4 regions of the Shewanella woodyi ATCC 51908 genome follow, and region 4 is predicted to be linked to each of the others. Evidence: predicted binding sites of a transcription regulator. Region 4 holds the regulator's gene; each other region holds the start of a gene.
The links. The regulator sigma-54, encoded in region 4, starts transcription at its own class of promoters, with help from an activator protein. The targets are predictions, from matches to a motif close to GTTGGCACGNNNNTNGNNT.
Positions count from the first base shown of each region.

Region 1 (4,660 bases), 2.8 Mb from region 4:
TAAACTCCGCTGCTAACGCCCATGTAAACAAGGCATCAGCGAACAAAACCAACACTCAAACGAGTCAAGCTGGTAATAATGCTAGTTCAATTAGCACGCCTCCTAAAAGTGACTCAGTGTCGATCACTTCTCAAGCTCAACAACTGCAGAGCATCCAAGCAAAGTTGAGTGACATTCCTGAAGTGAATAAGCAGAAAGTTGCTGAAATTAAACTTGCGATCGCTGAGGGACGCTATAAAGTCGATCCTGAAAAGCTTGCTAGCAACATCGCTATGTTTGAAAATGAACTCAAGGATCTCAATTAGTCTGTATGAGCCAATTATCCAGCATCATTGAAAAGCAACATCAGCTATTACAAGAGCTGAAAGTAACAATATCTGAAGAAAAGAGCGCATTGATTGATCAAGATGCCGAGCTTTTACTTACACTGGCTTCCAGCAAAGCTAAGTTACTTGACGCCTTAAAGGCCAATGATGGTGTTTTATCCGCTCAACCCGACATAGCAGCGCTTTCTACTGAGCCAGCTCTCGTCAATCAAGTGAAGATTGCCAAAGAGCAGCTTGCAGAATGTCAGCAGCTTAATATGGAAAATGCCAGCTTAATTGAGCTCAACTTGGCCAGTGTCAATCGTTTCGCCCAAGCTCTTCAGGCCAGTAGAAATGCATCAAGCCTCACTTACAATGGCAAAGGTAAGACATCGACAATATCGACCTTAGGAAATAACTTAAAAGCTTAATCAGCAGCTAAGTCTGCTAATCGCCTCTAAACTTGCCCCCAGCTCCCTCAGTTCACAGCACAATTGTATCCGTACCTTTATCAGCTAATCAGTACAGCTCCCTCCCCCTCATCGTTAATGACTCTAACACTAGAATTCAATCGTTAGGGTGCAATAAGAGTGCCCAATAAAAGGAAGCTATCTGTTCTGCTAGGGGAATTAAAATAATCATGATAGAAATAGGACATTAAAAAGTTGAGGGATAATCCTCAACTTCTTACTTGTTACTTCTTAAAAGTTAAAAATAGGTCACACTCTTAATTGTTTGCGGCCTATTGTTTTGTTGATAAAGCGCCCAAACTTGTGAGAAATCCAGTTCCAGCTCAGTGACATAGTGCTCTCCCGCTGGATAACTCTTGACCACTTTAGCCCCTCTAATAATGCCTGTAACAGAAGCTTGTATCGCATCATCAGTTAACATCCAATCGTTAACCTTACTGGTCGCAGAGAGCTCTTGGCCATAAACCTGCTCAGCAAGTTCACGATAAGCAGCAATTTTAGAGGCTTGCATCGCCATCAAAACCTGCTGAGACTTACTCTTCGAGGGTTGGGCATCTAAAGTTGCATAGCCAATAGCGGTCAGCTTTGGAAAGCTCTCAGGTTTTTGCGTCTCCCACTCTATGTATCGATCTTGGGATGCACATCCAGATAGTAAGAATACTATCAAGATTAAATACTTATTCATTTCAAACCTCCAATCACTCTCACCTCTTTCTCTCCCATGCCACTGTCTCGGTAAAGTAATCCATCTTGAGAGACCACCTGTTCTGACGCCCTTAAATATCCTGGTAACTGCTCAAGTCCAAAACTCGCTTGTGAGGCTGAGACAACACGATTATTGGTAATATTAACGACTCTGGCATTAATCACCATCCCTTCGCTGCTCATGCTCATGGTCGACACCAATACATGCTCAACAGCAATACCGGTTGGCAGTTGCTTCCAGTTTCGCGTCAATAAAAAATCCCCCTGAGGGGTGACACGAATATTCTCGCCCACATTGATATCGACCAAACTAAATTGATGATCGTGCATTGCTGCAGTTAACCCCTCCTGGAGCTGAAGCCCTACAGCATTGGTCTGATTTAAATCAGCGAGTAAAACAGGTGTAGCAACCAGCAAAGGTTGATTAGCACGTAAAGCATCATTTTGCCTTACCAACTCGTTCGCAATCTGCTGTGAAACATGATTAATGGCCGACGTTGACGGCAACCGATTGCCGTCGGCAAGCGGTGACTTGGTAGTGTGTACCTGCTGAGCACACCCGCTAAGGAGTAATGTAAATAAAACAAGCTGTAGGGTACGCATGGCTAAACCTTAAATTAAACAAACAATTCAATGAATCGACAGAGCTAATATAAAAATAAACATCCCAAATGGGCAAACTAACACTGACAAGCTCACTTAATAATCTTATACCCAAACGACTTCAAGATGCAGAGTTCAGCATGTCGAGAAGTGACAGAGTTCAAGGCATGAAATAGTAGGACTAGTTGTTCTAATTCAATATTTCATAACACAGAAAAATGTTGCTTCCCGCCTTGCCCTTCGGGAGTTCCCGTAGAATTCCTGCACTGCGTTAGTGATATCAACAAGGGAGTAACCATTATCCTCAATCACTGCCTTGTTCAGCTATCCTACGGGAGCTCTGAAACGAGCATCTTGAGGTAGCTTGGGTATATATAGAGAAAGCAAGTATCAAGCCAAAAGGACTTTAACTACACAGTAATACACGCACTCTCTGAGCTAATACAGCTCTACTAGCCACTACATCGGCCTTTTTGCACATAACTTTAATCTATTTATCTAACGCTGCCTTAGAGGCACACTAATTGCTTTAGTCAGCAAAGAAGAACGTAAACCGCCATAACTATGGCACTTTTTCGTTTTAAGTTATTAAAGATCTGGAGCTAACATTATGCAAAAAACAGGATTTACACCTTATAGTCATCAAGGCGATAGCTCCTTTTGGCGTACTGGTGTTGCTGATATTGAACTTGGACACGAGATATTTCCCAAACTTCATAACATTCATTTAAATCAGCATACACCTAGGATCTCATCCATAGGATCCTGCTTTGCACAGCATGTTGGTAAGTGGCTAAACGCAGGTAGTTATCTATTTAATCAAAGTAAGCTTGAATCCAACCAAGTTTCCAGTTTTGCATTTGGTAACCTCTATACACCAAGGGGCTTTCTGCAATGGTTTGATATTGAGGACAGGGGCAGCCAACTTGATATTAATTGCGCTACTTATTGTAAGGACAACAGGTATTACGATCTATTAAGGCCCAACTTTAATCCTGCAGGTTTTGACTCACTAGCTGATTTAGTGACAGCTCGCAGCGAGGCCTCGGCAGAAATGCGCGCAACAATCACAACCACAGATGTACTGGTTTTTACCTTAGGGTTGACTGAGGCCTGGAGAGATAATGAAGATGTATTCTATCCCAGTTGCCCAGGGATCATCTCTGGCAAATTTGATGATTCTATTTATCAGTTCCATAACTTCAGTTATGAAGAGTTATGTGCAGATCTTAAAGCGATTTCTGCAAGACTCAAATCCATCAACCCGACGATTCAGATCATTTTAACGGTATCACCAGTACCTTTAACAGCTACCATGACTGACAAACATATCTTAGTTGCCAATCAAGGTTCAAAATCATTATTGCGGACCGTTGCAGGCTTCATGAGCGATCATTATTCCGAATTTTCTTACTTCCCCTCATACGAACTAATAACCGTTCCCAATGCTGGCGACTTTAGATTTGAGAGCAACCTAAGATCTGTCACTCCACAAGCTGTCAACTATGTTATGCAGCATTTCAAAACTGTGATTGATAAACAGAGTTCCCCTAAAACAGTTCATGATGAAACAGCTCAAACCACTATAGAGCAGCCGGATACTAATGAAGTCGTTTGCGAAGATGAGTTACTCGAAGCCACAAAAAAACTTCAAGAGAGCCAACAACAAACTCAAAAGGTGAACCTCACCCTTTTTGGTGACAGCCATATGGGTAAACTATCACGCTCACTAAACCAAATGGATATCCCCCATTGTGGCGGTATGGTTATGAACGGTTCAGGCTTCTCACAAAAGAAGTTTGCCATGTGTGATGCCGAGTATTTTGTTCCCCTCGAGAGCGCCATTTCGAGGAAGCTTTGGTCTGAGATACTAGTAAACTTAAATACTCATCAGCAAGATAAAACCTTAGCGAATTCCACCATCATCACTAACCTAGGAATGCAGACACATCAGAATATCTCACGATTTTCCAAATGGTTAGAGCAAACCTACCCAGAAGGCGTTGATGAAATCACTACAAAAGAGTTTGTCGACTATTTTAATGATGATCTCACCGATCAACTCTCTATCTTGTTGAAGCTTCACAATCAGGGACACACAGTGATAGTGGTATCCGATCCACCATTTTGTCAGTACTTTAAAGAGTCTAAATCGATGACAAACCTCATCTACTCATATTTCTATGCAGTGGAATATGTATGGAGTCAATTTGGTCTTACCTTCTTTAATGCAGCGACGACATTCGATCAAGAGGTCACAGATCCTGAAACTTATCTGTCCGAGATACAATACGCTGACGGTAATCATGATTGGATCCACGGCAATGATAAATACTACAGCTGGCTCGCAAACAAACTCATCCCATTAATCCAACAAAAATAACTCCAGAACGGAGAGTCATCTCGCGCTAACCTGATGGTTATGGGCTAAGCCCATAACCACGATTTATCAAAACATTCAAACTAAGCATGACCAATATAGACTTACCCTGCAGCTAAAACACTAATAAGCTCTGCTATTAAGATAGAGGCATGATAATTGCTTTACCATAAACATATGGCTGACAGTCGCTGTTA
Region 1 covers NC_010506.1:1,980,710-1,985,369, reverse strand. Annotated here, with positions in the region: gene flgM (flagellar biosynthesis anti-sigma factor FlgM) at 1-305, shown strand, start outside; gene SWOO_RS08095 (flagella synthesis protein FlgN) at 311-736, shown strand; gene SWOO_RS08090 (LPP20 family lipoprotein) at 1,014-1,460, opposite strand; gene SWOO_RS08085 (FlgO family outer membrane protein) at 1,457-2,083, opposite strand; gene SWOO_RS08080 (GSCFA domain-containing protein) at 2,694-4,466, shown strand.
Region 1: SWOO_RS08080 (GSCFA domain-containing protein) is a predicted target of sigma-54. The motif match lies at 2,595-2,613, and genes of this name have one in related genera.

Region 2 (4,660 bases), 2.5 Mb from region 4:
TAAAAAACGCCTTCAGGAGCTATCCTAAAGGCGTTATTTTGACGTTTAATTGTGCTCGTTTACTTTCGCTTAGCGTAAAGCTCTGCACAAGGTGCATCCCAGTATGGAGGCGAGCCAATATGACCTTTAATAAAGTCGATAAATGCACTTACTTTAGGTGCTAGGTGCTTTCTTCTTGGATAGACAGCTTGCAGAGGAAGATGGTGTGTTAATTGCCAATCTTCAAGAAGAGGAACTAAGGTCCCTTTAGCAATCTCATCTTCAAGCAGGTAACTTGCCAGATAGACAACCCCTAAGCCACTCACGGCCGCTGACTTTAACGCAGGAGCATTATCGACTCTAAAGTTGCCTGAAACACCTATTTCACAGTAATCATCACCCTGCTTAAATTGCCATACGCTATGTTCATGCCACTCGCCTTGATACACCAAACAGTTATGATCCACTAACTGCTCAGGACGATCTGGTTGACCGTGTTTCTCAATATAATCAGGGGAAGCAACTAGCAGGAACTGGCATTTCATCAAAGGACGAGCAACCATGCCTAAAGGCAGCTGTTCAGACATAGTAAGCAGTAGATCTAAGCCTTCACTGACAACATCAACTTTATGATCTAATAAGCTAACTTGTAGTTCGAGCTCAGGATGAGTTGTCATAAACTCTGGTAAAGCGGGGATAATATGCATAGTGCCAAATGACTGGGAGATCCCTACTTTCAACACTCCACGAGTCGCATCATTGAGGTTATGAACGCTGGCAACAGCTTGGTCGGCATCCCTAAGTAACTCTTCACCTTGGGTATAGAGTAACTGACCAGCTTCGGTCAAACTTAAACTGCGAGTTGTTCGTTGAATAAGCTGAACACCCAACTTATGTTCCAGATCTGCAACTTGAGTACTCACTTTAGATTTAGAGATCCCCAATTTTCTTGCTGCGGCACTAAAACTGCCAGCACGAGCAACATGAGTGAAAATTGCGATTGGTTCCAATAGTTCTAACATGTAAATCGCCTTAAGGTGTTTACGACACTATTTAATGCTTTCAATAAGACTTAAAAATAGAAAAAGGTTAATTAAATCAATTAACTTTAAACTAAAATTCAAATTACTGAAGCACACTGAAGTAGAGTCAGACACATGACATAGTCCTGTTGACCTAGTCAGTCTTCTTATTATTTTCATCAGTATACCAAAGATTTGCGCTTTCTAATCGCTATTTTATTCAGCCTGTTTAATCTGACATATACCCAAACGAAAAAACCCCGTATTCATATAAATACGGGGTGGTTGCAAATTGGGGGCAACAGGGAGTCCAAGGAGTAAAGTTGTGCCTTTATGAGTTACTCAAGTAGCTCTTTTTGTGGCGCATCAATTAAAGGGTATTTAGCAAGTTCTGGTACTTCGGCTCTTAACTTCTGCTCTAACTCAACTAAGTATCGAAAACGTTCACACATTTTATCAGCTCTATCCTCTAAGCTTTGGGCTTGAGATTCCATTTGCAGCTCGATATCTTGACCAACATTTTCCATTTTAGTGGCAAACGCTTCCATGCTCTGTTCAAATGATTCACCATCACCAGCAAGCATCTGACTACCTATATTTACCATCATAGAGCCGATAGAGTTCTTAACCAGTTGCTCTAGCTCTTGCTCAAACTCTTCACCAAATGTATCTTCCAATGATGAATGAGTCGCACCAAGATAGAACTTATCTCCATTTTGATAAGCCACTTTCTCAATCCTTTCCTCGAGTCCGTCCATCATCTCATCAAGCTTAGCTCCAGCAGCATCACCCAGTAGCGGTGTTAGTGCCATACTGGCAGCTGAGGAAGCAATACCAACAGCATCATGAACTAAACCAATCACTTCGGGCACTTGGGTGGAGACTTCATCAGAGTATTGAGTTAGCAGTTTTTTCTGCGAGCGATTAAGCGATACAGGCTTACCTTCAACAAACAGTTGATCCATTTCTATTCGATAGACTTCAGCCGAACCCTCTGTCACTGTCAGCTTTTTAGGTTCAACAGCAACATCATAGTTAAGTGTCACTTCACACTCACTGTTATGATCTGAATAGGAGTTAGACTTATGATCTTCATGGGCCTGAACTGAGGTCATGGTAGTCGCAAATATAGCTGCGGTGATCCCTAGTAAAGTTGCAAGTTTTCTCATTGAATTTATCCTTAAATTAACTGTTATTTATTCTCTTGATACGCTTTTTGTTTAAAAGCAGATCTCATAAAATCTTGTATAAGAGATATAAAGCACAAGCTGTGCCAACAATTAAAGTAACTTGTAAACAACAACTTACTAAAAATAAGAAGTAATTAGAGAAAATGAATTAGTGAATAAGACCAGTAGTTGGCAAATTCACTAACTTCTGATGCAGATAGGCAAACGTTAAAAGATTGAACGTCCTAATCGTTGACAAAACTCTTCCAATGCAGCGGTTCCCGCCAATGAGTTACCATTAAGATCAAGCTCAGGTGACCAAACACACACAGACATATCACCTGGGATCACAGCAATAATGCCACCGCCAACACCACTCTTGCCTGGCATACCTACACGGTAAGCAAACTCACCAGCCCCATCATAAAGGCCTGAGGTTGCCAGTAGCGCATTCATCTGCCGAGTCTGCACTGGTGAGATCAGTTGCTGACCACTCAAACTCTTACCTCTATTAGCGAGGTACAACATGGCTTTTGAAAGATCTGCACAGTTCATTCGCATTGCACAATAGTGAAAGTAACTATGAAGAACGGTATCCACATCGTTGTTGAAATTACCAAATGATTTCATCAGATAAGCGATGGCAGCATTTCGAGCACTGTGCTCATACTCAGAAGCCGCAACAACTTTGTCATAGAGGATGCTGGGGTTACCACTTAACTCCCGCACAATTTCAAGCATTCTATGCTTAGGAGCACCTAGCCTAGACTGAATAAGATCCGCGATGATTAATGCACCAGCATTGATAAAGGGGTTTCTTGGGACTCCCCTCTCCAACTCTACCTGGACTAACGAATTAAATGACTGACCAGAGGGTTCTTTTCCAACCCTTGACCAGATCTCGTGCTCCTCATAAAGAGTGAGAGCTAAGGTAAGGCTAAATACTTTTGAGATACTCTGAATCGAGAAAGGCTCAAGGTAATCCCCCGCCCCTATAGTTGTACCATCTATTGTGGTGACAGCGATCCCGAGTTTTTTAGGATTAACGCTTGCCAGTGCGGGAATATAATCTGCAACCTTCCCCTGACCTAAAAGTGGCCGAACTTTATCGACCACCTGTTCCAGTAATGCCTGCTCAGGCATTAACCCCACCAGATATCGTATAGCTCGCTGACAACTAGATCTGACACCTCTTTGCCTTTCCAGAAGTCGCTAACCGCTGTGCGATCTTCCTCAGAGCACTTACCAAGCTCTTGAGTCGCAATAATACCTTCCCACTCTTTATGGCCACCGCCATGGAAACCTAATTTACGTGGCTCGATAACCTCATCAATAAATTGATCAACTAAATTATCAATCTGCTCTTCAGATACTGAGTCATTAAAGGTCCAGTTGATATCAAAACCAAACTCTTGAAACTCATCAACGCGTAATTTCTTACGTAAACGACGGCTACGTGTTGCCATAGTCATTCCCACCTTAAATTAAAATACTTTTTACTAAGAAAAATCAGAGTGATTTAATCTATACGCTCAAACATAATATCCCACACACCGTGACCTAATCTGTGACCGCGGGCCTCAAACTTAGTTAGTGGGCGGTGATCGGGTCTCTCAACAACATCACCGGTTGTCGATTGATTTTTATAACCGGGGGCTGCATTCATCACTTCCAACATATGCTCGCTATAATTTTCCCAATCAGTTGCCAGATGGAACACACCACCAAGCTTTAAAGAGTTGCGTATAGTCTGAGCAAACTCAGGCTGAACAATACGGCGCTTATGATGACGCTTCTTGTGCCAAGGGTCTGGGAAGAACAACTGCACGCGAGCAAGTGAACTAGGAACAATACTGTTCTCTAACACTTCTATGGCGTCGTGGTGAAATACACGTAAATTAGTCACACCAGCTTCAGCTGCAACGCTCAAACAAGCTCCAACACCTGGTTTATGCACTTCTATGCCGATAAAGTTAAGCTCTGGTGATGCTTTAGCCATCTCAACAAGCGATGCGCCCATGCCAAAACCTATCTCTAATACAGTGTCGGCTTCGCGCCCAAAAATTTCTGCCAGATCCAGTGGCTCAGGGGAGTAATCAAGACCCATTAACGGCCATTGCTCCTCCATAGCTGTAGCTTGGCCTTTAGTTAAGCGACCCTCTCTTAATACAAAGCTTCTCACTTTGCGAAGGTACTTACCTTCTTCATTAAACTCGGCCGTTGTTACATCGCTCATTGTTGCCCTCGATCTTGGCATGATAAAATAGAAAAGTAGGGCATTATCCAAAGTTCAACAAACAGTGCAAGCCCTATCCCCCAAATACCTTGGGAATTAATCGGTGAAGTATACCAATTTTCTCCAGCAGTGCGAATCTCCAGCTTTTGAAGAGCAAACACCACTTGTCTATGGAGACTAGGATAGATAGACTGCGCTTACAAAAAACTCTTCTAATATATATGCCCCTTAATATGCCAGTGACTGAACCTATC
Region 2 covers NC_010506.1:1,672,838-1,677,497, reverse strand. Annotated here, with positions in the region: gene SWOO_RS06755 (LysR family transcriptional regulator) at 60-1,001, opposite strand; gene SWOO_RS06750 (YggN family protein) at 1,340-2,170, opposite strand; gene glsB (glutaminase B) at 2,399-3,313, opposite strand; gene SWOO_RS06740 (YggL family protein) at 3,313-3,636, opposite strand; gene trmB (tRNA (guanosine(46)-N7)-methyltransferase TrmB) at 3,690-4,406, opposite strand; gene mutY (A/G-specific adenine glycosylase) at 4,640-4,660, shown strand, end outside.
Region 2: SWOO_RS06750 (YggN family protein) is a predicted target of sigma-54. The motif match lies at 2,261-2,279, and genes of this name have one in related genera.

Region 3 (4,660 bases), 2.8 Mb from region 4:
TTATCAAGTTGAGCTTGCTCTGCGCCATAGCGCTCAGCGGCTCTAATAGTATGTGCTTGGCAATAGCGACAACCAGTAACATTACTGGAAACATAAGCGATTAGTCGCTTGAGTAAACTTGTCACTCTCCCCTGATTGTCCATTACAGCCATATTAAGCTCGATAAAGGCTTTAGCTATTTTAGGCCTTCTCATCATGGTCAGTACGCTATTAGGGCAAAAGCCTAATGTTTCATTAAAAAATCTAGCAAGCTGGGCAACTTCTTCGTTGGATTCGAGAAGGGGGGTAACGAGTGGCATCAGTTCTCTCCTGTTAGTTTGACTGTGACAGTTAGCCTACAGAGTCATTTTTCAACAAAAAAGAGACAGTCAAGGTTAAAAACAGCGGTACACTTTCAATTAAATTGGTAAAAAAGTATTATATTTCTATTTTGTACTGATATCGTGTCAGCCATCCGACAATGAGAGTGTTTTATGCCTATTAAGAAATATCAACTGGTTGCGGACACGATTTCCCAGCAGATCTTGACTGGTTATTTTCAACCTGGAGAGAAAATCCCTTCAGTTAGAGCAAGCTGTGAACAGTTTCATGTCAGTATGACAACGGTACAAGCGGCGTATGAGATCCTTGAAGATAATGGCTTAGTGGCAAGTAGGCCAAGTTCCGGTTACTTTGTTTCTCGTTTAGCCGATACCGAGCACTTAACGCCAATAAAGCCACAGGGGATCTCCGTTTATAACCGCATGATATCTGTGCTGAATGATTGTCATAAAGAGGGGGTGATAAACCTAGGTACCGCGGTCGTATCACCCTCACTGCTTCCCACTCATCAAATTAAGAAAATCCTGAATAAGCTGACTCGCGATCATATGCTTGAATTAGTCACGCCTGAGTTTTCATCAGGTTATCCGCGCTTAAGAAGGGAGTTCGCTAAACGAATGCTCAATGTGAATGTTGAAGTACACCCTGATGATATCTTGGTTACTGGTGGCTGCCAGGATGCGATCGCATTAGCATTAAGTGCAGTGGCAAATGCAGGTGATGTCATCGCTGTTGAAAGTCCATGTTTTCCAGGATTATTACAAGTGATTGAATCACTTGATATGAAGGCGTTGCCACTTCCTTGCTCGGGGAGCTTAGGGATGAAGCCTGATACATTACAAGATGCGCTTCAGTCTTGGCCTATATCAGCCATAGTGCTTGTTCCCTCATTCAGTAACCCTACCGGGAGTCTTATGCCGATAGAGAGTAGAAAGAGGGTGATAGCCTTAGTAGAGGAGTATGATATTGCGCTTATTGAAGATGACCTTTTCTCTGAGCTTAACTATCAAGATAAACCTGTACCAGCTATCAAGTCATTAGAGAGAAAGGGGAATGTGATCTATTGCTCCTCAGTTTCTAAATCATTAGGCTCAGGCTTTAGGTTGGGCTGGTTATGCGGTGGAAAGTATCATAGCAAGATTATGAAATTAAAAGCTTTTAGGAATGTATCCGAACCTTTGATTATTCAGATGTTGATAGCTGAATTGATGAAACAGGGCGGATATAGTAAACACCTTAAAAAACTGAAAATAGCCTTACATCAAAATCAAAAATTGATGCAAAGCTGTATCAAAAAATCCTTCCCTAAAGGGACACTGGTGAACTCTTGTGATGGTGGTTATGTCCTGTGGGTGCAACTTCCTGATCTTTGTGACTCAAGAGAGTTGTTTACGCAAGCCATTAAAAGTGGAGTTGCATTTTTCCCTGGGGATGTGTTTTCTCCCCATGAGCACTACCTTAGTTACATCAGGTTTAACTTAGCTGTGAAATGGTGTCAGGAGATTGAGCAAGCCGTTATAAGTTTAGGTAAGCTGGTTAAGCTGCAGTTAGAGCGAAGTGCAGCTCAGCTACCGATAGACTGAACTGCTGTATATTAGATTATGATATAGCTGTTAGCGTTTAAGCTTTTGCAACAACGGTTTGTCCTATAGGCGTTAAACTTAAAATAGCCAATTTAAGATGTTGAATACCAAATGGAATGCCTATGATGGTGACAAAACATGCTAAGGCATGAGTAATATGTCCTATTGCTAACCAGATCCCGAAAAGTAAAAACCAGATGATATTACCTATGGTCCCGAATGCGCCGGTTCCTATATCCTCTCGGCCTGTAAGGCTTTGACGATTCATATGGTCTTGGCCAAATGGCCAGAAAGTCATCTCGCCAATTACGAAACATGCTCGTCCGAAGGGGATACCAATAATACTGATATAACAGAGTAAACCGGCGACCCACCAAGCCAGTCCCATCACAAAACCACCAAGAACAAACCAAGCTATGTTAAATATTAAACGTAATACTGCCATTAATGACTCCTAAATAAAGGCTGATGCTAAAAGATCACAAACGAGTGTGAAGTTATGATCCGTAACCTAAATAAAGCTATTTTTGTGCCATATTTATATGTTGTTGTAAATTATAGGTTTAACTACCATCTTTCTTTGAGGGGGTAGTGAGAAATACTTGTATTTAGTTATTTTGCTCAACTGCACCAAGTGATAAAATTCTATGAGTACGGTTTAAAGGCTAATTGAGAAATGAAGTTAAGTAATACACCTGTTGACTCGCTTATGATGTTTGATAGGCAGATATTTATTAAGCGTGATGATCTGCTTCATCCTGAATTTTCTGGCAATAAAGCACGAAAGTTTGCCTATTTTCTCGCCCATGATTTTCCTGGGGCCAAAAAGTTGATCGGCTATGGCTCACCTCAGGCTAACTCTCTTTACTCAATGTCTGCTTTGGCTAAGCTTAAGGGCTGGACGTTGGATTTTTATGTGGATCACATCGCTGCACAAGTAAAATCTCAAACAGAGGGAAATTATGTTGAGGCCTGTGCGAATGGGGCGAATGTCATTGATTTGAGCGAACGACACGACAGGGAAGGGCGCAGCTGCGAAGAATATATTAAAGAGAAAGCATTGATTGATGAAACCCAAGCGCTGTTTGTCCCTGAAGGTGGGCGATGTGAATATGCTGAGTTTGGTGTTGCGCAACTCGCCAGAGAGATCGTCGATTGGGCTGTTCAAGCAAACCTAGAACAGTTAAAAGTGTTTCTCCCCTCTGGTACAGGGACAACAGCACTGTTTCTTAATAAATATTTTATTGAATCGGGCTCTAATATTCGTGTCTTAACCTGCGCTTGTGTTGGCGGGGATGAGTATTTAAATCTGCAATTCACCCAACTATCTCAGTTTAAAACGTTCTATCCAGAGATTATATCTCTGCCTAAAAAGTATCACTTTGGGAAGCTTTATCGTGAGTGCTATGAGATGTGGCAGCGTATCGATAAGCAGGGAATTCGATTTGAGCTTTTATACGACCCGGTAGGCTGGATAGCGCTTGAAGCGTATTTAAAGAGTGCTAGTGAACAAACGTCAATCATCTATATTCATCAGGGAGGTTTACTGGGAAATGCCAGTATGCTGCCGAGATATAAACGTAAGTTTGGTTAGCGAGTTAATGTCATTTGGGGGAGGTTTTTACCAGTTGGTCAGGCTAAGTATCTGTGAAATTGATACAGCCTAGACCAAAGGTAGGTGTTGCTTAGATGCTTAATAGCCGACGTAATGAAGTCGGTCCTATCTGTTCTTTAAGAACAATCGATACTGATGAGAGGAGTGTATCGAACTGCATTATTCATATTACTTTTTCGGTTTACTTGTTGCTTGAAAGCAACCACTTCATAAACGTTAATGCTTCAGTACGCTTAGAAAATGTTTGTCTATTCTTTCCAAGGCTATCGGTAAATGCGATAGATGACTTGTTTAAAGAGATAGAATTTACTGGAAAACTAACTGTGATCTCATGACCATTTACATTGTACGACATATGCCATACTCCTTTTATTTTTTACTGCACTATTAGCAGTGAATATATAACTATAAGATATCCTTAGCATTATTGCGAAAGACGAATTTAAGATTCGTTTTGAGCCTACCCATCTTTAGCACCTTAATCAAGGCAGTTCGTTATCTATAAATGTTAGTGTTTGTAACAGTTTAGATTGAAGCTTTGATCTAATCAGATTTAATCATAGTGGTATGACAGTAATATGACTAGTTTTTAGATGCGAACCAGGTGTATTAATATTTTTGCGTGGTATTGACGAGAGGAGTCAAACAAAAGGCAAACTACTTTACAAGGGTGTTCAAAATCAGAGCACAGTATATCCCTAGTTTTTGGCTTGTCAATAGATATCGAGTATCTTTTTCATTCTTTGTGCTACTAATATTTAGCGTTATAAACTGTTGTTTTATAAAATAAGTGATATTATTTTGTCACCATAGTGTCCTAATTTGGTTGTGCTAATGCGCTTTTTTTGTATCTCTATCATGCTTTTTATTTTAGGTTTGCTCGGCCCTTCGTTGGCGCTAGCTGATACTGCAAACTTAATATCAGGGGCTAATGCAGCGGAAGAACCTCATACTGCATTGAGTGTCCATCAGCAGTTTCAATATAAAGATAAGCATAATAGAGATACGCCGAAAGGAACACTAGAGGGGTTCTTCAATGCCGCTTATGAGCAGGATTTTGAGTTGGCGTCACAGTATCTGGATCTGCGTTACCTGCCAGAAAATATGTCACAAGAGAAAGGTCCTGAATATGCCACCATGT
Region 3 covers NC_010506.1:2,385,496-2,390,155, forward strand. Annotated here, with positions in the region: gene SWOO_RS09940 (carboxymuconolactone decarboxylase family protein) at 1-299, opposite strand, end outside; gene SWOO_RS09945 (aminotransferase-like domain-containing protein) at 474-1,904, shown strand; gene SWOO_RS09950 (YccF domain-containing protein) at 1,942-2,349, opposite strand; gene SWOO_RS09955 (pyridoxal-phosphate dependent enzyme) at 2,581-3,498, shown strand; gene SWOO_RS25925 (hypothetical protein) at 3,701-3,874, opposite strand; gene SWOO_RS09960 (mechanosensitive ion channel family protein) at 4,354-4,660, shown strand, end outside.
Region 3: SWOO_RS09950 (YccF domain-containing protein) is a predicted target of sigma-54. The motif match lies at 2,423-2,441, and genes of this name have one in related genera.

Region 4 (4,660 bases):
ACCCTGAGCAAGGCGAGGCTCAGTGGCAGCTACAATCGACCAAAGGCACCATGAATAAAAATTCAGGAAAAGTCATACTCGAAAACAATGTTATCATCAACGCCATAAACAGCAATGAGCCGATACAGTCGATCAAAACAAGCTATCTTGAGTTGGATCTCAATACCATGATCATGACATCCGATGACAATATCTATATCACAGGTAGCGACTTTATTATTGAAGGGGTTGGTCTATATGCCGACCTCAACGCTGAAAACGTAAAATTAACCAGTCAGGTTAATGGCACCTACTCAGCACACTAGTTAACGTCAACGCAAAATGGGTAAACATTTGGTTGATTAGCATTGACATTTTTTATGTCAAATTGAAGGGATATATGAAGCAAAATACAGGCATCATCACAGCACTACTCTGCTTAATAAGCTTTAGTAGTGTGGCAAAAGTCGATGATCTAAAACAAGAAGTTAAAATCTCTGCAGCAAGTCAGGAAGCAGATATTAAAAATAACCAGATCATCTTTAATGGCCCAGTTGAAGTCGTTCAGGGCTCAGTTAAAATCAATGCCGATAAGCTTAGAGCCTTTACCAAAGAGGGGTCTAACGGACGTATCTTAGTCGCTACGGGGAATCCAGCAACTTACTCACAGATAATGGAAGATGGCCGTCCAGCCAACGCCAGCGCAAAAGAGATCCGCTACGAGTTATCAAAACGCACTCTTATTCTGAAGGGTAATGCGACGCTTGAGCAAGATGGTAGCCAAGTTACAGGTAATCAGATTCAATATAACATTGAAAAGCAGCAGCTTATTGCTGAAAGTACAGGTAGCGAAAGGGTCATCACCATTATCCAACCTGAAAATTACCAGGATGAGTCTAAGCCTAAAACAGATAGCAACAAAGAGACTCAACCTGAAACAAAGCCAGAGATACCTGTAGAACCTGCAGTTAACGCTCAGGAGATCGAATGAGTTCTTTGACGTTAAAGGCTGTAAACCTAGCCAAAAGTTATAAAAGTCGCGCCGTAGTACAGGACGTGAGCCTCAGTGTAAAAACAGGTCAGATTGTTGGCTTACTCGGCCCCAATGGTGCAGGAAAAACCACCACCTTTTATATGGTCGTGGGCTTAGTACAAAGTGATAAAGGTCGTATCTTTATCGATAGTGACGATCTCACATTAGATCCCATGCATCTACGCGCCCGTAAAGGGATAGGTTACCTGCCCCAAGAGGCCAGTATCTTCAGAAAGCTCTCAGTGCGCGATAATATTATGGCCGTTCTCCAGACCCGTGATGAGCTAGATAAAAATGCTCGTGAGGAGCAGCTTGAACATCTGCTGGAGGAGTTCCACATTACCCATATCAGAGATAGCCAAGGGATGTCGCTGTCAGGTGGTGAGCGTAGACGTGTTGAGATAGCTAGAGCACTGGCTGCAAACCCTAAATTTATCCTGCTTGATGAGCCCTTTGCAGGTGTCGATCCTATCTCGGTTATCGACATCAAAAAGATCATTTTACAGCTCAAAAGTCGTGGTCTTGGTGTCTTGATCACTGACCATAACGTGCGGGAAACATTGGATGTTTGTGAGCATGCCTATATTGTAAGTCATGGAAACTTAATCGCTGAAGGTACACCCGCTGAAATCTTAGACAATCAGCAAGTGCGAGCTGTGTACTTAGGTGAACAATTCAAGCTATAGTTAATCTAGAGGAGCAGTTCTCCTCTAATTTAGAAATTCTACAGCATCGTTATGATTCATTCTTATGAAGTCAATTGAGGGAGCAAAGACTCCCCAAATAGCTCCAACAGGCTTTCTCATTTTATAAGTACAAAGTAGGGAATAGCAGTACATGAAAGCGTCACTCCAGCTCAAAATGGGTCAGCACTTAACCATGACTCCCCAGCTTCAACAGGCGATACGTCTGCTGCAGCTGTCGTCACTGGAACTGCAACAGGAGATCCAACAAGCATTAGATTCCAATCCATTACTGGAGTTGGACGAAGAGCAAGTTGATGCTAACGCTGACAATAGCGATGTCAAAAACAACAGCGAAACAGACTTCAGTGCTTCTGTCGAGAAAGAGGCCGATAAAGACAGCTCGTCACTAGAAACATCCGACGCACTGAATCAAGATTCCATGCCTGAAGACCTTCCTGTCGACACCACTTGGGATGAGGTCTACACCGCAACACCAAACTCAAGCTCTGGCGCGATGCGAGATGATGACCTTCCCTTCCAAGGCGAAACCTGTGAAGGTCTATATGAGCACCTAGAGTGGCAAAAAAACTTAACCCCATTTTCTGATAATGACTTAGCCATCGCGACAGCCATTATTGATGCGATCGATGAGCGTGGCTACCTCACGCAAAGTACCGATGATATCTTAGAAGCCATGGGCGATCCTGAGATAGAGCTCGATGAAGTTGAAGCGGTGCTTAAGCGTGTTCAGCACTTTGATCCTATCGGTGTTGCAGCCCGTGACCTCAGTGAATGCCTGTTTATACAGCTAGCTCAATATGCCAACACAACACCTCATATCGACAATGCCCGATTACTGATTAAAGAGCACCTTGATCTAATTGCAGGCCGTGACTTCCGCCTCTTAATGCGTAAAACCAAACTTAAAGAGGATGATTTAAGGCAAGCCATTGAACTGATTCAAACCCTAAATCCACGTCCTGGACTGGCCATCAACCCAAGTCGGGATGAGTATGTTATTCCAGATGTCACTGTGATTAAAAAGAAAGGGCGCTGGATTGTTGAACTCAACCCAGACTACATGCCAAAAATTAATGTGAATCAGCATTACGCTTCCATGGCTCGCAGCACGAAAAACCAAGCTGACAGTCAATTTATCCGTGGGCATTTGCAGGAAGCTAAGTGGTTTATCAAGAGCTTAGAGAGTCGTAACGATACTCTTTTAAAGGTCTCAAATTGCATCGTCAAGTTTCAACAAGGCTTCTTCGAATATGGTGAAGAGGCGATGAAACCTATGGTGCTAAATGACATAGCTGAAGAAGTTGAGATGCATGAATCGACCATCTCCCGTGTCACAACCCAAAAATATATGCATACCCCAAGAGGCATATTTGAGCTGAAATATTTCTTCTCCAGCCATGTGGGTACCGACGATGGCGGTGAGTGTTCATCAACAGCTATCCGCGCCTTCATTAAAAAGTTAGTGGCGGCAGAGAACCAACAAAAGCCTCTCAGTGATAGCAAGATGGCCCTTCTTCTTGCAGAGCAGGGCATTAAGGTGGCGAGACGAACCATAGCCAAGTACCGTGAGGCCATGTTGATCCCGCCATCGAATCAAAGAAAGAGTTTATAAGATATTTGAAAAGTGAATATATTGAGGTTGGTCATTGTGACGTAAAGTCTGTAAGTTCACGACATGCTAGATCCTGAATATAGAAGTGAGCTGGATATATATCCACACAGGATGCGGTGTTTCGAAGTAGCTTGAATATTTAAATGCAGTGTAAACCTCAAATCAGCGAGCGCGTTTTTAACACAAACGAATCTGAAGGAGTATCTCTATGCAAATAAACGTAACAGGTCATCACATCGAAATTACCACATCGCTACGCCAATATATTGAAGAAAAGTTTTCAAAGCTTGAACGACATTTCGATCAGATCAATAATGTGCACGTTATTTTGAATGTTCAAAAAATGCAGCAGAAAGCAGAAGCCAAACTCCATCTTGCTGGAGGTGAGGTTTTCGCCGCGTCACAACATGCGGATATGTATGCAGCAATAGACTCCCTGATTGACAAGCTCGACCGTCAGGTAATTAAACATAAAGAGAAGCAAACAAAACACTAACGATGGAATTAAGCACCATCCTGCAGCCGGAGTGCACAACTTGCGCCACTCCGGGCAGTAAGAAAAAGGTACTGGAACTTATCAGCGATCTTGCCGCTGTCCAGTACCCAAGCCTTTCCTCTCAAGAGATTTTTGAAAGTCTTTTAGCTAGAGAGAAAATGGGCAGCACAGGTATAGGTAACGGTATAGCGATTCCACATGGAAGGTTAACCAATATTAGTCAGCCCGTTGCGGTACTCATTAAGTGCGAAGAGCCTATCTCTTTCGACTCAATTGATAAACAGCCGGTCGATATACTATTTGCACTATTAGTTCCAGCTGATCAATGTGAACAGCACTTAAGCACCCTGTCGGCGATGGCAGAGAAGCTTAATGACAAGCTAATTTTAAAGCAGTTACGAAAAACACAAGACGAGTCAGAACTTTATCAGGTGATCACCCAATGAAACTGGTTATGGTATCCGGTCGTTCCGGATCAGGAAAATCTGTCGCCCTCAGGGTTTTAGAGGATCTCGGATACTATTGTGTCGACAATCTTCCTCTGCCTCTTATGGATACGCTATTGGAACAACTCAAAGATAGCACAGAGCTTGTTGCTATCAGTGTTGATGTCCGTAATATGCATGAGACAGAACTAGATAAACAGCTTTCAAACCTACCTGAAGGGACTGAGCTACTAAGCTTTTTCCTAAATTCAAGCGACGAAGTTCTCCTCAAGCGTTACAGCGAAACCCGTCGTCTCCACCCTCTTTCGAGAAGTAAAACTTCACTTAAAGAAGCGATAGATCATGAGCGGATACTGCTAGAGCCAGTCTCTAAACTCGTTGATCACT
Region 4 covers NC_010506.1:5,139,434-5,144,093, forward strand. Annotated here, with positions in the region: gene lptC (LPS export ABC transporter periplasmic protein LptC) at 1-305, shown strand, start outside; gene lptA (lipopolysaccharide transport periplasmic protein LptA) at 380-970, shown strand; gene lptB (LPS export ABC transporter ATP-binding protein) at 967-1,698, shown strand; gene SWOO_RS21745 (RNA polymerase factor sigma-54) at 1,850-3,331, shown strand; gene hpf (ribosome hibernation promoting factor) at 3,540-3,827, shown strand; gene ptsN (PTS IIA-like nitrogen regulatory protein PtsN) at 3,830-4,273, shown strand; gene rapZ (RNase adapter RapZ) at 4,270-4,660, shown strand, end outside.